Regions from separate parts of the Burkholderia sp. Bp9031 genome, predicted to be linked through region 3. Evidence: riboswitches for the same ligand, from Rfam matches in the RefSeq annotation. Region 3 holds a riboswitch; each other region holds the start of a gene.
What was found. Region 3 has a riboswitch for cobalamin ahead of DIE15_RS33130 (CbtB-domain containing protein). Riboswitches for the same ligand answer to the same signal wherever they lie in the genome.
Positions count from the first base shown of each region.

Region 1: it holds a riboswitch for cobalamin, as region 3 does, so the genes downstream of both, cobA (uroporphyrinogen-III C-methyltransferase) here and DIE15_RS33130 (CbtB-domain containing protein) in region 3, are expected to answer to the same signal.
Region 2: it holds a riboswitch for cobalamin, as region 3 does, so the genes downstream of both, DIE15_RS01040 (TonB-dependent receptor domain-containing protein) here and DIE15_RS33130 (CbtB-domain containing protein) in region 3, are expected to answer to the same signal.

Region 1 covers NZ_QTPW01000005.1:172,754-178,505, forward strand. The annotation lists gene cobN (cobaltochelatase subunit CobN) at 1-1,205, opposite strand, end outside; gene cobW (cobalamin biosynthesis protein CobW) at 1,212-2,300, opposite strand; cobalamin riboswitch at 2,628-2,892, opposite strand; cobalamin riboswitch at 3,021-3,258, shown strand; gene cobA (uroporphyrinogen-III C-methyltransferase) at 3,368-4,177, shown strand; gene DIE15_RS09135 (cobalamin biosynthesis protein) at 4,174-4,551, shown strand; gene cobO (cob(I)yrinic acid a,c-diamide adenosyltransferase) at 4,586-5,188, shown strand; gene DIE15_RS09145 (cobyrinate a,c-diamide synthase) at 5,192-5,752, shown strand, end outside.
Region 2 covers NZ_QTPW01000001.1:228,831-234,582, forward strand. The annotation lists gene DIE15_RS01015 (SDR family NAD(P)-dependent oxidoreductase) at 1-480, opposite strand, end outside; gene DIE15_RS01020 (NADP-dependent oxidoreductase) at 524-1,516, opposite strand; gene DIE15_RS01025 (Dabb family protein) at 1,573-2,205, opposite strand; gene DIE15_RS01030 (hypothetical protein) at 2,195-2,539, opposite strand; gene DIE15_RS01035 (AraC family transcriptional regulator) at 2,709-3,755, shown strand; cobalamin riboswitch at 3,866-4,059, shown strand; gene DIE15_RS01040 (TonB-dependent receptor domain-containing protein) at 4,270-5,752, shown strand, end outside.
Region 3 covers NZ_QTPW01000042.1:2,280-8,031, forward strand. The annotation lists gene DIE15_RS33115 (2OG-Fe(II) oxygenase) at 1-689, opposite strand, end outside; gene DIE15_RS33120 (inorganic phosphate transporter) at 1,179-2,771, opposite strand; gene DIE15_RS33125 (histidine phosphatase family protein) at 2,893-3,480, opposite strand; cobalamin riboswitch at 3,532-3,666, shown strand; gene DIE15_RS33130 (CbtB-domain containing protein) at 3,700-3,909, shown strand; gene DIE15_RS33135 (CbtA family protein) at 3,923-4,645, shown strand; gene DIE15_RS33140 (LysR family transcriptional regulator) at 4,668-5,576, opposite strand; gene metE (5-methyltetrahydropteroyltriglutamate--homocysteine S-methyltransferase) at 5,705-5,752, shown strand, end outside.

The DNA.
Region 1 (5,752 bases), on a different contig from region 3:
TCGAGCCCGACGCCGTTGCCGATCCGCCCTTCGCTTTGCGGATAGTTCGCGAGGATCAGCGCGATGCGCTTGTCGGCATTGTCGAGCGTGCGCAGCCGGCACCAGCCGCGCGCGAGCGCCGCGACGAACGCGATTCGTTCGGCGTCCGGCTGGTAGCGCACGACGTCGACTTCAGTGTGCGGGCAACGATACGCGAGCCCCTTGAAGCTCACCGCGCGCGTGACGATGCGCCCGTCGACCTCGGGCAGCGCGATGTGCATCGCGATGTCGCGCGCGTGCAGCCCCTGATTGTCGGCCACCCATGCGTCGCGGTTGCCGCCGGACAGGATCACCTGCAGCACGGGCGCGTCGCCGGCGAGCACGTTGGGCTCGGCGCTGTCGATCGCGCCGGCCGCGAAGGCCGTGGTGTTCAGCACGAGCGCGACGCCGTGCGTGTCGCAGAGCTGCGTGATGACCTCGCGGCTCACCGCGTCCTTCAGCGACGTGACCGCGATCGGCAGCGGATTGAGCCCTTCGCGCACGAGCGCATCGGCCAGCGCGTCGAACACGGCCGTGTTCGCGGCCTGCCAGTGCGCGCGATAGAACAGGATCGCGACGACGGGCGCACCGGGCGTCCAGCGCGCTTGCCAGTCGTCGACGCTCGCCGGGTCGCGCGCCGGGTGATACAGCGCGGCGGCCGGCAGCGGGCGCGGCTGCTCGGGTTCGTCGCCGAAGCCGAGCGTATGGAACGCGATGCTGCGCAGCAACGCTTCGGCATTGTGCATCCCGCCTTCGCGCAGGTAGCGCCACCACAGCCGGCACAGGTCGGGCGCGACCGTGCTCTTCGCGACGAGGTTCGGGTCTTCCTGCAGGTCGCCCGAGAACATCGCGAGCTGCTGCTTGCGTTTCGACGCGAGCGACACGGCCTGTTCGATCCCGTACGGCCAGTATGCTTCGCCGCCGAGGTGATCGATCACGACCGTCTTCGCGTGACGCAGCACGTCGTCGACATAGAAATCGACCGACGCCGGCTGCCGCAGGAACGTGACGTTCGCAAGCCGCACGCTCGGAAAGCCGGCCGGCAGCTTCGGCACGACGCTGGCCAGCAGCGACAGCGTCGTGTCGGCCGAGCTCAGGATCACGATGTCGGCCGGCTGCTGGTCGATCCGGACGACACCCTGCGTATCGTCGACGAAGCCGCCCGGCGTGGTGCGCAGCAGATGCATCGCGCGTTACGCCTGTTGCATTTGCGCCGCGCACGCGGCGTCGAACGCGCGCTGCAGCGCGGCCGCGTCGAGATCCTCGCCGATCAGCACGAAGCGGCTCGTGCGCGGCTCGCCGTCCTGCCAGCGACGGTCGAAATAGCTGTCGAAGCGGCGGCCGACGCCCTGGATCACGAGCCGCATCGGCGCATCGGGCAGCGCCGCGAAGCCTTTCGCGCGATAGATCGTATGTGCCTCGACGACACGCTGCAGCGCGGCGATCGTCGCTTCGCGCGAACCGGCATCGCCCGACACGACGACCGAATCGAAATCGTCGTGATGGTGGTCGTGATCGCCGTCGTCGGCCGAGCCGTGATGGTCGTGCCGCAGATGGATCGTTTCCTCCGATGCCGACTCGAGCCCGAGCAGCATCGCGAGATCCAGTTCGCCGCGCGTCGCGCGCACGATCTTCACCTGCGGCGGGATTTCCTCGCGGATCGCGGCTTCGACTTCGGCGAACTGCGCGTCGGCGACGAGGTCGGCCTTGTTCACGATCACGAGATCGGCGGACGACAGCTGATCGGCGAACAATTCGTGCAGCGGCGATTCGTGATCGAGGTTCGGATCGGCGCGGCGCTGCGCGTCGACGGCCTGCGGGTTCTCGGCGAACTGGCCGCTCGCGGCGGCCGGCCCGTCGACGACGGTCACGACCGCGTCGACCGTGAAGCTGTTGCGGATCGTCGGCCAGTTGAAGGCCTGCACGAGCGGCTTCGGCAGCGCGAGGCCCGACGTCTCGATCAGCACGTGATCGATGTCGGCGCGGCGCTCGACGAGCGCTTCCATCACCGGATAGAACTCCTCCTGCACGGTGCAGCACAGGCAGCCGTTCGCGAGCTCGTACAGCTGGCCCGACGCTTCGCCCTGCGCGCCCTCCGCATCCTCGCAGCCGATCCCGCAGCCCTTGAGGATTTCGCCGTCGATGCCGAGCTCGCCGAATTCGTTGACGATCACCGCGATGCGGCGGCCTTCGGCGTGCTGCAGGATGTGGCGCATCAGCGTGGTCTTGCCGCTGCCGAGAAAGCCCGTGACGATCGTGACGGGAAGCTTGCGTAGGGTCATGGTAGGTCCTGTGGCGAAAATGGAATCAGGCCGGGATCGTCGCGTCGATGGCGGCGCGGCATGTCATTTGGCGAATCGCGGGGATGGCGCGGTGCAGTCCGCACGGACGGCTGCAGAACGGACGGAACGACGAATCGGACATGACGCTTCCTTGCGAACGGTCGACATCGTGAATGCCAACACGGCCGCCGTCGGCCCTGCCCGCGCCGCCTGCCGTTCGTCGCGCCGGCCCGGCGCGCGTGCGGCGGGCGGATCGGCGGGGAAAGCGGGAAACGCGCGGGCGTCGGGCGTGCTGCGGCCGTGGACGATGCGCCGCCTCCCCGCGGCGCTGAACCCCAACGTTTCGGCCGGTATCCGGGCTGACGAACACGCCGCTTCGCCTTCCCGGATGCGCGGCATCCAGTGGCGGTCGTCCGCATGCGGCGGGCATGCGGCGAAGCGGCGCTGCGTGGCGCTTGCGCGCGACGCGTTCGCTTACCGTTGCGGGGGCAGCACAGGTTGGCTCGACTGCGGCGCAGGCAGGCTCCCTGTTTCCCGTTTAACTGCGCACGCCGGAGAGGCGCGTGCGAGCACCGAAACGCGTGCGAGTGTAGGCGGCGGTGCGCGGAGCGTCAAGGCGCAACGGGCCGCCGCGGGAGGCTTCGGCATGACCGCGGCACCGCGCCCGCGGCCGCATCCCGGCACCCGCGCGGCGGGTTCGCGCGGGCCGGGCGCTGTGCTATCGTATGCGCCGCGTTCGGTGCTCGCATGCGCATTCCGCGCACGCAGTTAAACGGGAAACAGGAGGCGGAAGTCCGCCCGGCCTGTGCTGTCCCCGCAACGGTACGCCGCCCGCGCGCCGCGGTTCCCCCCCGCACGCGCCCAGGCCGCCCGCGATGCCACTGCCCTTCAGCGGGTGGGAAGGCTGCGGCCTGGCAAGCGGCCAGCCCGGATACCGGCCGACGCAAGGGGCGAGCCCGAGGCTCGCCGAACGCCCGATCCGCGGGGAACGGATGGGGTGCGCTTTCCGCCCGCGCTCGCGCGGGCTTCGCTCGATCCGTCATGCACTGCCTGTCCGCCGGCCGCCGATGTGCCGCTCGCTGTCCCCTTTCCACCGCTACGACACGGTGCGCGCCGTGCCGCGTCCGATGAGCCGCGCATGGCTCGTCGGCGCCGGCCCCGGCGACGCCGATCTGCTGACGCTCAAGGCCGTGCGCGCGATCGCCGCGGCCGACGTGCTGCTCGTCGACGATCTCGTGAACCCCGACGTATTGCGCCACGCGCGCGCCGACGCACGCATCGAGCACGTCGGCAAGCGCGGCGGCCATGCATCGACGCCGCAGGAGACGATCGTCGCCGCGATGCTCGCGCACCTGCGCGCGGGCCGCAGCGTCGCGCGCCTCAAGGGCGGCGATCCGTTCGTGTTCGGCCGCGGCGGCGAGGAACTGCTCGCGCTCGGCGCGGCCGGTTTTCCGGTCGAGGTCGTCAACGGCATCACGGCCGGCATCGCCGCGCCGGCCGCGCTCGGCATTCCGGTCACGCATCGCGGCGACGCGCAGGGCGTGATCTTCGTCACGGGCCACGGTGCGGGTGCCGACGAACCCGACTGGCGCGCGCTGGCCGCGACGCGGATGACGATCGTGATCTACATGGGCATTCGCCGGCTCGACGCGATCGTGACCGCGCTGCGTGACGGCGGCCTGGCCGGCGACATGCCGTGCGCGGCGATCGAAAACGCGACGCGTGACGGGCAGCGGCACGTGCTCGCGACGCTCGACACGATCGTCGAACGCGTGGGCCTGACCGGCATCGGTTCGCCCGCGATCGTCGTGATCGGCCGTGTCGCGGCGCTCGCCGACGATCCGGCGGTGCGCGCGGCGCTCGGCGGCCGCGCATGATGCGCGTCGCGCTCGGCGTCGGTTTCCGCGCGGGCGTGACGGCCGCCCAACTCGATGCCGCGATCCGCGCGGCGCTGGCGCGTTACCCGGACGTCGAGCCGGCCGTCGTCGCGACGCTCGCCGACAAGGCGCGTGCGCGGCCGCTGCGCACGCTGTGCGCACGGCGCGGCTGGCCGCTCGTCGCGTTCGACGCGGCGCAACTCGCGCATTGCTCCGAACCGCTATTGAGCGGCCCGTCGGCCGCCGCGCTCGCGCGCTTCGGCGTCGCGGGCGTGGCCGAGCCGTGCGCGCGGCTCGCGGCGCCCAATGGCCGGCTGCTCGGCCCCAAATCCATCCGGGACGGCGTGACGGTTGCGCTCGCCGGCCCGCTCTGAACCCTTTGTTTCGCTTTCGACAGGACGATTCCCGATGAAGACCGATGCCGAATCCCATCAGCGGATGACTGAACGCCGCCGCGCCGGCCATGAAAAGAAGCAGGCTGCCGCCACCCAGGAAAAGGGCCTGCTGATCGTCAACACCGGCAACGGCAAGGGCAAGAGCACGGCTGCGTTCGGCATGGCCGTGCGCGTGCTCGGCCACGGCATGCGGCTCGGCGTCGTGCAGTTCATCAAGGGCGCGCTGCATACGTCCGAGCGCGACTTCCTCGGTGCGGTCGCGCAATGCGACTTCGTGACGATGGGGGACGGCTATACGTGGAATACGCAGAACCGCGACGCGGACATCGCGACCGCGCGCAAGGGCTGGGACGAGGCGCGCCGGATGATCGAAAGCGGCGAGTACCGGATGGTGATCCTCGACGAGCTGAACACCGTGCTGAAGTACGAATACCTGCCGCTCGACGAAGTGCTCGCGACGCTCGTCGCGCGACCGGATTCGGTGCACGTCGTCGTCACCGGGCGGCATGCGCCCGATGCGCTGATCGATGCGGCCGATCTCGTCACCGAAATGCGGCTCGTCAAGCATCCGTACAAGGAGCAAGGCGTGAAGGCGCAGCGCGGCGTGGAGTTCTGACCGATGCCGGCCTGCCCCGCGCTGTTCGTCAGCGCGCCCGCGTCCGGCCAGGGCAAGACGTCGGTTACGGCCGGCCTCGCGCGGCTGCACCGCCGGCTCGGCCGGCGCGTACGCGTGTTCAAGACCGGGCCGGACTTTCTCGATCCGATGCTGCTCGAACGCGCGAGCGGCGCGCCGGTGCACGCGCTCGACCTCGGGATGGTCGGTGAAGCCGGCTGCCGGGCGCTGCTCGCCGATGCCGCGCGCGAAGCGGACCTGATCCTGATCGAAGGCGTGATGGGGTTGTTCGACGGCACGCCAAGCAGCGCCGATCTCGCGGCGGCATTCGGCGTGCCGGTCGTCGCGGTGATTTCGGCGAAGGCGATGGCGCAGACGTTCGCGGCGATCGCGTTCGGGCTCGCGCGGTTCCGGCCGGAGGTGCCGTTTCACGGCGTGCTCGCGAACCGCGTCGGCTCGCCGCGTCACGCGGAACTGTTGCGGCAGGCGCTGCCGGACGACTTGCGCTGGCTCGGGCACGTCCCGGCCGATGCGGGCATCGCGCTGCCGGAACGGCATCTCGGCCTG
Region 2 (5,752 bases), on a different contig from region 3:
CGGCGCGAGCGCGGTGACCGAGCCGACATTCACGATCCAGCCGGCGCCGCGCGCGCGCATCAGCGGGATCGCGGCCTGGCTCAGCGCGAACGGGATGCGCAGATAGTGCTCGATCGTCGTGTCGAACATCGCCATCGGCATCGCGTCGACGCACGCGTAGTCGGCCACACCCGCATTGTTCACGAGGATGTCGAGGCCGCCGGCGGCCTGGGCCGCGCGTCCGACGAGCGCATCGCGCTCGGCCGGGTTCGACAGGTCGGCGGCGAGCGCAATCGCGCGGCCGCCCGCCTGTTCGACCAGTGCGACCGTTTCGGCGAGCGTGCCGGCAGTCGTCGCCGATTGCGTGAGGCTGCGCGCCGTCACGACGACGGTCGCGCCTTCGGACGCGAGGCGCTGCGCGATCGCGCGGCCGATGCCGCGGCTCGCGCCGGTTACGAGCGCGCATTTGCCCGCGAGCGTCGCGGTTCGGGTGTCGGTCATGATGTCTCCGGTGAAGGTAATGTTGCGTGCGGACCGTGCGGCGTCAGCCCGCGATATCCGCAACATGCAGCACGAACTTGGTTTTCGCGTCGCCCGTTTGAACGAGATCGAGTGCGCGTGCAGCCTGTTCGAGCGGGAAACTGTCGAAGCGCGGCACGCGCAACGCGCGCCGGCCGAGCCGTTCGGCGATCGATGCGAGCGTGGCGCCGCTCGGCATCCGGCTATACGTCATCGCGGTGCGCAGGCCGCGCCGCGCGGCTTCGGCATCCGTCGTAGCCAGCCGCTGCGCATCGCCCGCCGCGAGCGTCATGATGTTCACGAGCGTGCCGCCCGGTGCCAGCAGGTCGAGTGCGTCGGGCAGCGTGTCGCCACCGACCGCATCGAGCACGAGATCGACGCCGCCGGGCGCCCACGCCCGCACGACCGCGGCGATGTCCTGCGCGCGATAGTCGATGCTCGCCGCCGCGCCAAGCGATTCGACGCTCGCGCGGTTGTGCGCCGAGCACGTCGCGGCGACGCGCGCGCCCGCCTGGGCGGCCAGCTGGATCGCGAACGTGCCGACCGCACCCGCGCCGCCGTGCACGAGCACGGTCTGCCCCGCACGCAGCCCGCCGTCGTCGAACAGGCCGGCCCACGCGGCCAGCGCAGGCGTCGGCGTGGCCGCCGCTTCCGCGAAGCCGACCGCATCGGGCAGGCGCACGACGGAGTCGTGACGCACCGCGACGTATTCCGCATACGCGCCCCAGCGTCCCGCGCCGACGTCGGTCTGCGCGAACACGCGCATCCCCGGCGCGAAACCTTCGACACCGTCGCCGACTGCCTCGACCACACCGGCCCCGTCGAAACCGATCACGAACGGAAACGTCATCTGCATGAACGCGCCGAGATAGCCTTCGCGGCATTTCCAGTCGGCGGGATTGACGCCCGCGTACGCGACGCGGATCAGCACGTCGCCGGGGCCCGGCTTCGGTGCGGGAACGTCGGCCAGTCGCAGTGCGTCGGAATGACCGACGCAGTCGATCAGCAAGGCTCGCATGGTGGTGTCTCCAGTGTTGTCGTTTGCATTGCGGCGGGTCGTATGCGCGCCGCGCGTCACGCCGCCGTGTCGGCCAGCAGGCTCGACGCGAGCGGACAGAACGCATGCGAGATCGCATCGACCGTCCAGTCGGGGCTTTCGGCGTCGAATCGGCGGTCGACCCAGCCCCAGTGATACGGATGCAGCAGGTATTCGCCGAGCAGGTCGCCGACGTGCGCGAACTCCTGTTGCCAGACGTGGGTCCACCCGCCGGGCGCCACGCTCCGGCTCAGCCGCCAGTTGCGGATGCCGGGCATGAACGCGGGCATGCGCAGCAGTTCGCGCTCGAGGTCGCGCACGCGCGCTTCGCCGGCCTCCGGCCGCACACGCAGCATCAGCGTGCGCCATACGCCGTCGCGCAACGCCGGCTCGCGCAGGCCGCCGCCGATCGCGCGGCACGCGGCGCCGTCGATCCGCACGACGCCCGGCACACGCGACAGCGCGGTGAAATCCGTCGCTTGAACGGTCGCCCGTTCGTCGCGCAATACGTCGAGCGTGTAGCCGCCCGCGCCCCAGCAGCCTTCGAGATTGCGCGCGAGCGCCACGCGGGTTGCGCCGGGCAGCGCATGCGCGGCGTCGCGCAATGCACGTTCGAATGCGCCGGCATCGTCGATCGCCGAAACGTATATCTGGGCCGTGTCATGCCGCATGGTCGACCTCCGTCAGCGCGGGCAGCGGCGCATCGGCGTCCGTCATCACATGGCGGCGACGCGTGTCGCACAGCGCGTCGACGGCCATCCAGAACGCGACCACGTCGCCGTCGGTCAGCGCGCGCATCCGGTAGTACGACGGCGCGTCGGCAACCTGCCACGTCAGCCACAGCGTGCTCGGCTGCCCCGGCACCGCGACGGGCGGTGACACCCAGCGGCCGGCCGCCACGAGCCCACGCGCCGCATGGCCCGGCAGATAGCGGTCGTGCAGCAGCGCCAGCACGTCGGAAATGCGCTCGGGCGCGAGGGTGATTTCGTCTACGATCTGAATCATTCGCGGGTCGTCTCGGGTGGTTCGTGGCGGGAAGCAAAACCGGCCGCCTACGCCGTTCCGGCGAGGCCGGAAGCAACCGGCGTGGATAGCATTCTTGCGTGGCGACGGTCGGCGAACCCCTACCAGCCCGCTCACCAACCCCTGTCGCAACGCTCAGATCGGGAGAGACATGAAACAGCGCGCAATGCCGGCACGCGGCCGCGTGCTGCCGGGACTCGGCGCGCGCCTGCTCGACGAACTGGCGCGCAGCGGTGCGCCGCAGGCGCAACCGCGCGCGACGCCGGACGCAACGACCGCAACGGCAGCGACGCCCGGCGGCTTCGTCGCGCTGTACCGCGACGCGATCGAGCGGCTCGAGGCGCAGGTCGCGCGCGGCGACGGCCATCCGCCGATGCGCAAGCAGGAAGTCGACCTGATGTGCCGCTGCCTGCTCAGTTGCGCGACGCTCGCCGACGCGATCCGCTGTGCGGCCGAGTTCTGCGAGATGCTGACGCCGCGTGCCGGCACGCTGTCGCTCACGGTGCGCGACGCTCGTGCGACGTTCCGGATGGATTCGCTGCGCCGCACGCGCAGCCGGGCCGCATGCCTCGTCGATCTGACCGGGCTGTTCTGCTATCTGCAGTTGTTCGGCTGGCTGATCGGGCAGCCGCTGCGGCCGGACGAAGTCTGGCTCGGCCATCCGCGCCGCGACGACGCGATGCCGCTGCTCGGGCTGTTCAACGCGCCGGTCGACATCGGTCGCAAGACCTATGGATTCGCGTTCGATGCGGCGCGGCTCGATGCCCGCGTGATCCGCCAGCCGGGTGAGCTTGCCGCCTTCCTCGTCGATTTTCCGTTTCGTCTGATCGATGCGACGCCGGCCGTCGTGTCATGGGCGCAGCAAGTACGCGGCTTTCTCGATGCGGCGCTCGCGCGCGAGCAGGCGCTGCCGGCGCTCGCCGAGCTGGCGACGTGGCTGGGCGTGAGCGAGGCGACGTTGCGGCGGCGGCTGGCCGCCGAAGGCAGCGGCTATCACGTGTTGCGCGAGCAGTGCCTCGCCGACGTCGCGCGGCGCTGCCTGCGCGAGTCGGACTGGCCGGTCGCGCGGATTGCAGCGCATCTCGGATTTGGTGGCGAGGAAGCGTTTCGGCGGGCGTTCGTGCGATGGACGGGCATCGCACCGAGCCGATTCCGGCGCGATTGCGGCGCCGCCGAGATCCCGTTTCATCAGACATGAAGCGCGGTTCGGGCGCCTTGAGCGAAAGGAAATAGAAAAAATTCGCCGAACAATGACGTTTTTTCGCATCCCCGCGCGCTTCGATAATTGACGCGCCCGAGCGCTCGCCATTACGCTTGCGCGCTGATGGTTCCCGGAGACGGGATCAAAAGGGAACGCAGGAGAGGCAGCGCCTCGAATCTGCGGCTGCCCCCGCAACTGTAAGCGGCGAATCCGCGCCACTCCACGCCACTGGGAAACCGGGAAGGCCGGCGCGAATGACGACCCGCGAGCCAGGAGACCTGCCATCGACCCGAGGTCCAAGCAGCCGCACCGGGCGGGGTGTCCCGGCGCGCCAGGCACCGCCTTTGGCGGTCGCCCCGTTGCATGGACGGCCCGACCTCAGGATCCTTCGGATGTCCCATCTTTCCGCCTCCGCTTCCACGCCGGAAGCGTCGCGCCGCTGCGCCGCCGGCATGCGCGGCGTCTTCCCGCGCGTACGCCGTACCTGCAACACGATCACGCTCGCCGCATCATGAATCTTCGCCACCTTCTCGCCACGTCCGCCGCCACCGCGCTGCTCTCCCCGATCGCCCACGCCGCTGGCGACACGGCACCCGCGCAGCCGTCCCAGCCTGCAAATGGCGCCGACCTCCCGACGATCACCGTGACCGACACGCGGCACCTGCCCGAGTCGTTCGACCAGCGCTATGCGACGACGCAGGTGCTCACGCGCGCCGACCTCGACCGGCTGTCGCCGAGCGATCCGAGCATCACGCAGGCGCTCGCGACACTGCCGGGCGTGACCGTCTCGACGACCGGCGGCCCCGGCGCGTCGGCATCGGTCAGCATCCGCGGCTCGTCGGCCAGCCAGGTCGCGGTGTTCATCGACGGCATCCGGATCGGCTCGCCGACCACCGGCATCGCGCCGTGGGCCGACCTGCCGACCGAAGCATTCGAGCGCGTCGAGGTGATTTCGGGGCCGGCCGCCGCGTCGTTCGGTGCGAACGCAATGGGCGGCGTCGTGCAGCTGTTCACGCGCCGCGCCGCCGGCCAACCCAACCAGACGACCGTGTCGTTCGGCGGCGGCTCGAACAAGACCTTCGACACGCAGTTGCGCACGTCGGGCACCGTGCCCTCCACCGGGCCGCTCGCCGCACTCGGCGGACTCACCTACTCGCTCGGGCTGCACGACTACAACACGGCCGGCATCGACGCAACGCGGCCCGTGTTGCCATACCACGAGGACGGCCGCAATCCGTATCACGCGCAGGACCTCGATGCACGCCTCGGCTACGCACGCGACAACTGGTCGATCTCGACGTTCGCGCTGTATCACCGCTCCGACCTGTCCTATGACAACGCCGGCTTTGCGAACCGACAGCTCGATCATCAGCTGACGACCGGCATCGCGTTCCATCTCGACATCACGCCCGACACGCAGTTCGACCAGTCGTTCGGTTATGCGAACGACCGCCAGTTCCTGTATGCGAGCGACCCGTCCATTTCGACCGACCAGATCAACTCGCAGCGCATCAGCTCGTCGACGTCGCTGACGCATCAGGAACACGGCTTCCGCCTGTTCGGCCTGCCGCTGTCGGGCGAGACGAAAGTCGCGTACGACTTCACGCGCGAGCAGGCGTTCCTGCCCGTCGACATGCCGGAAGGCGTGCCGACGCGCAATGACTCCGCGTTCTCGCTGCATCAATCGGCGACGCTCGGCAGCGTGACGATGTTCGTCGCGGGCCGTCACGAGATCATCGCGGGGAAAGCCGTGAACACCGGCAACGCTGCGCTGTCGTGGGCGATCACGCCGGTGTACACGGCGCGCGTGTCGTACGGCAATGCGTTTCGCCTGCCGGCGTTCAACGACCTGTACTACCCCGGTTACGGCAATCCGAACCTGAATCCGGAGCGCAGCGATTCGGTCGAGGCCGCGCTCGACGCGAACACCGCGTACGGCACGTTCAGCGCCGCGATCTACGACACGCGCATCAACAACCTGATCGCGTACAACC
Region 3 (5,752 bases):
CGGCTCACGCCGTGACGCAGGTTGACGCGATAGACGCCGCGCGTTCCCTGCACGGGCCGGCCATGCACGGCGAAGATCACCGCGTCGCCTTGCGTCAGCGGCACCACTTCCGCACGCGATTGCATGCGCGGCCGCTGTTCCGTCAGCACGAACTCCCCACCCGTGAAATCGCGGCCCGGCGCCGATAGCAAGATCGCGACCTGCAGCGGAAAGACGTGTTCGCCATACAGATCCTGATGGAGGCAGTTGTAGTCGTCCGGACCGTACTGCAGGATCAGCGGCGTCGGTCGCGTCTGTCCCGCCGCGTGACAGCGCTCGAGGAATGCAGCGTGATCGGCCGGGTAGCGGGCGTCGATCCCGAGTGCGCGGTTCCAGCGATTGGCGATCGGTGCGAGATGCGGGTAGAGCGCTGTTCGCAATGTGTCGATAACTGCCGGCAGTGGATACGCGAAGTACCGGTATTCACCGCGGCCGAAACCATGCCGCGCCATGATGACGCGCGACCGGTAAAGCGCATCTCGCGGATAGAGCGATGCCAGCGCAATGCATTCGTCAGCGGATAGGAGACCCGGTACGTGAGCGCATCCATGGCGATCGAGTGCGGTACCGGCGGCGGTCCAGTCGAGTGCGCTCACGCGCTGCACGAGGTCGACAGATTCGACGGCGGGCTGCAGATCGGCGATGTTCACGGGGTGTGCCTCTTTAGTCGGCGATGGGGTGTCGTGCGGATATGTCGTGAGCGCCGAAATCCTCTCCGCATCACGCGCGCCCGGATGCCCGGGCGACCGCAGACGGATGACGGACGACGCAATTCGGGAAATGCTGCTGCGAGCACGACCAGGTCATGATGAAAATCGATGAACCCAGTCTAATGCCGTGGGTGCGACGGCGCGCTCCAGATCTTGCGCTTCAATTCGGAAGAGCGAGGGGGCGCAAGTCCCGGCGCGAGCGGTTGGGCATAACGCGGATTCATTGAGATGCTGTTCCGCCTCGGTCCGGGATGGGCTCGGCGTAGTGTGCGCGAGATGGAAAGCGAGAGGGCCTGCGAGGAGAAAAACCGAAGCGCCGAAGCGCCGAAGCGCCGAAGAGACGAAGCGCCGAAGAGACGAAGAGACGAAGAGACGAAGAGACGAAGAGCGGCGAGCGACCGATCCCCCGGCCGCTCGCCGCTCGCCCGCTCAGGCGATCGACCGGAACAGCCAGTAGAGTCCGGCCGCCAGCGCGATCGACGCCGGCAGCGTCAGTACCCACGCGAGCACGAGGCTGCGCACCGTGCTCCACTGCAGCCCGGACCCGTTCGCCGCCATCGTGCCCGCGACGCCCGACGACAGCACGTGCGTCGTCGATACGGGCAGCCCGTATGCATCGGCCGCGCCGATCGTCAGCATTGCGACGAGTTCGGCCGACGCGCCCTGTCCGTACGTCAGATGCTGCTTGCCGATTTTCTCGCCGACGGTTACGACAATCCGTTTCCAGCCGACCATCGTGCCGAGACCCAGCGCGATCGCAACGGCCACCTTCACCCAGGTCGGAATGAACTTGGTCGCGTGATCGAGCTGCTTGTGGTAGTTGTCGATCGCGAGCTTGTCGTCGGCGGCGAAGGCGGGCTGACCCGACTTCTCGATCAGGCGAATCGCTTCGGATACCAGATACATCGTGTTGCGCACGTTGTCGACGTCACGCTGCGGCACGGCCGCCATCGAGCCCGACGAACCGACCGCGGTCGCGAGCGACGTGGACAGTTGCTGCACGGCCGGCAGCACGGCGGGCGTCATCTCGCGACGCTGCACGAAGTGCTCGACATCGGCACGCGGATTCGCGGACGGCGCGACGCCGTTCGAGTATTTCGCGAAGGTCGCGGCCGCCTGGTTCGCGACGGCGACGAACGTCTGCGATTCGGCCGGCGTGACCGCCTTGTTCAGTGCATACGCAGTCGGCACCGTGCCGATCAGGATCAGCATGATGAGGCCCATCCCCTTCTGCCCGTCGTTCGACCCGTGCGCAAACGACACGCCCGTGCACGTGAGGATCAGCAGGCAGCGGATCCAGAACGGCGGCGGCTGATCCTTCGGCGGCTCCTTGTACAGTTCCGGAATCCGCACGACGGCCTTCAGCAGGAGCAGCAGCAGCGACGCGCACAGGAAGCCGACGATCGGCGAGAACAGCAGCGACTTGCCGACGCCGAGCGCCTGGCCCCAGTCGACGCCGCTCGTGCCCGACGGCCCGTGCATCAGCTGGTTCATCAGCCCGACGCCGATGATCGACCCGATCAGCGTATGCGAGCTCGACGACGGCAACCCGAAATACCAGGTCGCCAGGTTCCAGACGATCGCGGCGATCAGCAGCGCGAACACCATCGCGAAACCCGAACCGCTGCCGACCTGCAGGATCAGCTCGACCGGTAGCAACTGCAGGATGCCGAATGCGACGGCGCCGCTCGAAACCATCACGCCGAGGAAGTTCCACATGCCTGACCAGATCACCGCGACGTTCGGCGTCAGCGAGTGGGTGTAGATCACGGTCGCGACCGCGTTCGCCGTGTCGTGGAAGCCATTGACGAATTCGAAGCCGAGCGCGATCACCAGCGCGGCACCGAGCATCAGGTACGGGAACAACGATCCTTCGCGGATGGGCGACAGATCGGCAATCAGATGGGTGGCGATATAGACTGCACCGATCGCAAGCACCAGCAGGAAGACGGCATAGCCGACCTGCCGGGTACGTTCGGTGGAGCCGGAATTGTGCGCGGCGGACGAAGTGGGCTGATTCATGACGGCATCTCGTAAGGGAACCGCAGCCAATCCTAGCTTTCGCTATCCGTCAGTTTGATGACAGTCGGGAGGACGAACCGTTACCTTTCAGATATGTAAGAAAGTGGCGCCGTCAATCTCCTTACGCATCGGTATCGCGCCGAACGTCGTCCGTGGCCACTGTCCAGCCATCTCGCGATGCGGTGAATACCGAGCACGACAGCGGCGCGACTTCGATGCGGATCGCAGCCTTTGCACCTATCCGACGCACGTGCGCGATGGCAGCCCGAACGATCGCCGCATGCGTGATCGCGACGATATCGCGATCGCGCGGCAGCGCGTTCAACCATGCGTCGACGCGGCGTGCGACGTTCTCGAACGATTCGCCGCCGTGCGGCGACGCGGACGGATCGTCGATCCAGGCGCCGAGCTCGTCGGGGATATCGCGCGCGAGGTCGTGCAGCCGCTTGCCGCGCCAGTTGGCGTAGTCGACATCGCGCAGCGCATCGTCGATGCCGGCGCGCAGCCCGAGCGCATCGGCGGTTTGCTGCGCACAGCGTGCGGGGCTGCACAGCACGATCGCGTCGCGGCTGCCGGCGAACCGCTCGCGTAGCGCGGCAGCATCGGCGAGCCCGCGGGCATCGAGCGCATCGTCAGCGGGAAACGCGCCGGCGCGCATCGCACGGGTCGACGCATGCGCGATCAGGCACAGCGAGGCAGGCTGGGTCATGTCGATGTCCGGAAGGTTTTGCATGGCCGCGCCCGTCGTGCACGGGCCTTCAACGCGCGAACGTTCGCGCGTACAATTCGCACGATACGAAAGGCGGAAGCCGGTGCAAGCCCGGCGCGGTCGCGCCACTGTAACCGGGGATCCTCGATCCCGGAAGCCAGACCTGCCTGCGTATTCCATCCAACATTTGTCGGGGCGCGATTCCCCTGAGGTGCATCCATGAGCGAAGCAGTGCTGAAGCCGGTCGTCGTGCCGGCGCCCATTCCCGTCCGCGAACTGTTGCCGTGGGCCATCTTCGTCGGCCTGATCCTGCTGCTCGCGCTGTATTTCGTCGGCGCGGAACAGGGCGCGACGTCGCTCGTACCGGGCATGTACGTGCACGAGTTCGTCCACGACGGTCGCCATCTGCTCGGCTTTCCCTGCCACTGACGCGGAGTACACGATGGTCGGAAAGCTGCTCATGCGCGGGATGCTCGCAGGCATCGCCGCGGGCCTCCTCACGTTCGGTTTCGCCAGAATCGTCGGCGAACCGCAGGTCGATCAGGCAATCTCCTTCGAAGAAAAGACCGACGCCGCCAAGGGCGAAGCGCCGGAGCCCGAACTGGTCAGCCGTCACACGCAGGCCGGCGTTGGCCTGCTGACCGGCGTCGTGACCTACGGCGCGGCATTCGGCGGACTGTTCTCGCTGGTCTTTGCGTATGCCTACGGACGAGGCAGCCGCCTCCCGGCACGGCCGCTCGCCGCATGGCTCGCGCTGGCGGCGTTCGTCGCGCTCGTGATCGTGCCGAACCTCAAGTACCCGGCCAATCCGCCGTCGGTCGGCGATCCCGACACGATCGGCTATCGCACGGGGCTGTTCTTCCTGATGATCGCGATCTCGGTCGCGACGATGGTGTTCTCGGTCAGCGTGCGCCGCCATCTGCTGGCGAAACTCGGGCAGTGGAACGCGTCGATCGTCGCCGGGCTCGTGTTTGTCGCGATCATCGCGGCCGTGCAGATCGGGCTGCCGTCGGTCAGCGAGTTGCCGGCCGATTTCCCGGCGGTGTTGCTGTGGAAGTTCCGCGTCGCCGCGATCGGCATGCAGGCGCTCATGTGGACGACGATCGGCCTGCTGTTCGGTGCATGGGTCGAACGCGGTGAACGCACCGGCATGCGCGCCGCCTGACGCACGTTGCACCGGGGCGCGCCTAGCGCAGCATGCGCGGCGCGCTCCACGTCGATTCGCGCGCCAGCGCGACGAATGCGGCCAGATAGTCGATCGATGCATCCGCTTCGCGGATACCGAGAAAGATCTGCTTCGCGATGCCCTTCTTCCCCAGCCTGACCGGCACGACCGGCATCCGGTCCGCATATTCGTCGGCAAGCCATCTCGGCAGCGCGGCCACGCCGCGCCCGCTCGCGACCATCTGCAGCATGATGTCAGTCGTCTCGATCGACTTGTGGCGCCGCGGCACGATGCCGGCCGGCGTCAGGAACTGGTTGTAGATGTCGAGCCGGTCGGTCTCGACCGGGTAGGTGATCAGGACTTCGTCGGTCAGCTGCTCGGGCGTCACGTAGTCGGCGTTGGCGAACCGGTGCGCGTCCGCGACGACCAGCACCTGCTCGTAATCGAACACGGGATCGAAGCGCAGCCCCGGCTTGTTCAGCGGGTCGGGCGTCACGAGCACGTCGATGTCATGGCCGAACAGCGCGCCGATGCCGCCGAACTGGAAGCGCTGCTTCACGTCCACGTCGACGTCCGGCCAGCGCGACAGGTACGGCGACACGACCTTCAGCAGCCACTGGTAGCACGGATGGCACTCCATCCCGATGCGCAGCGTGCCGCGCTCGCCCTTTGCATACTGCTTCATCCGCTCCTCGGCGAGCTCGAACTGCGGCAGCAGCCGGTTCGCGAGCTTCAGCAGATATTGCCCGCCTTGCGTGAGCCGCAGCCCGCGTCCTTCCCGATCCCAGATCGGCGTGCCGAGCTGCTGCTCGATCTTCCGGACGGTATGGCTGAGCGCCGATTGCGTGAGATGCAGCGCATTGGCGGCTGCGGTCAGCGAGCCCTGGCGCTCGACTTCACGGATCACGACGAGATGGAATCGTTCCAGCATGGATATCGCTCAACCCAGAGACGCATGAACAAACTTAATGGATAAATGAAATAATGCCATTTTATTTCATGGGATGAAATCCCTATGATGACTGCCGGATCTTCAATTTTTCTCTGGACGGCAGCTTCATGGTGACGACACACAACCTCGGTTTCCCGCGCATCGGCGCGAAGCGC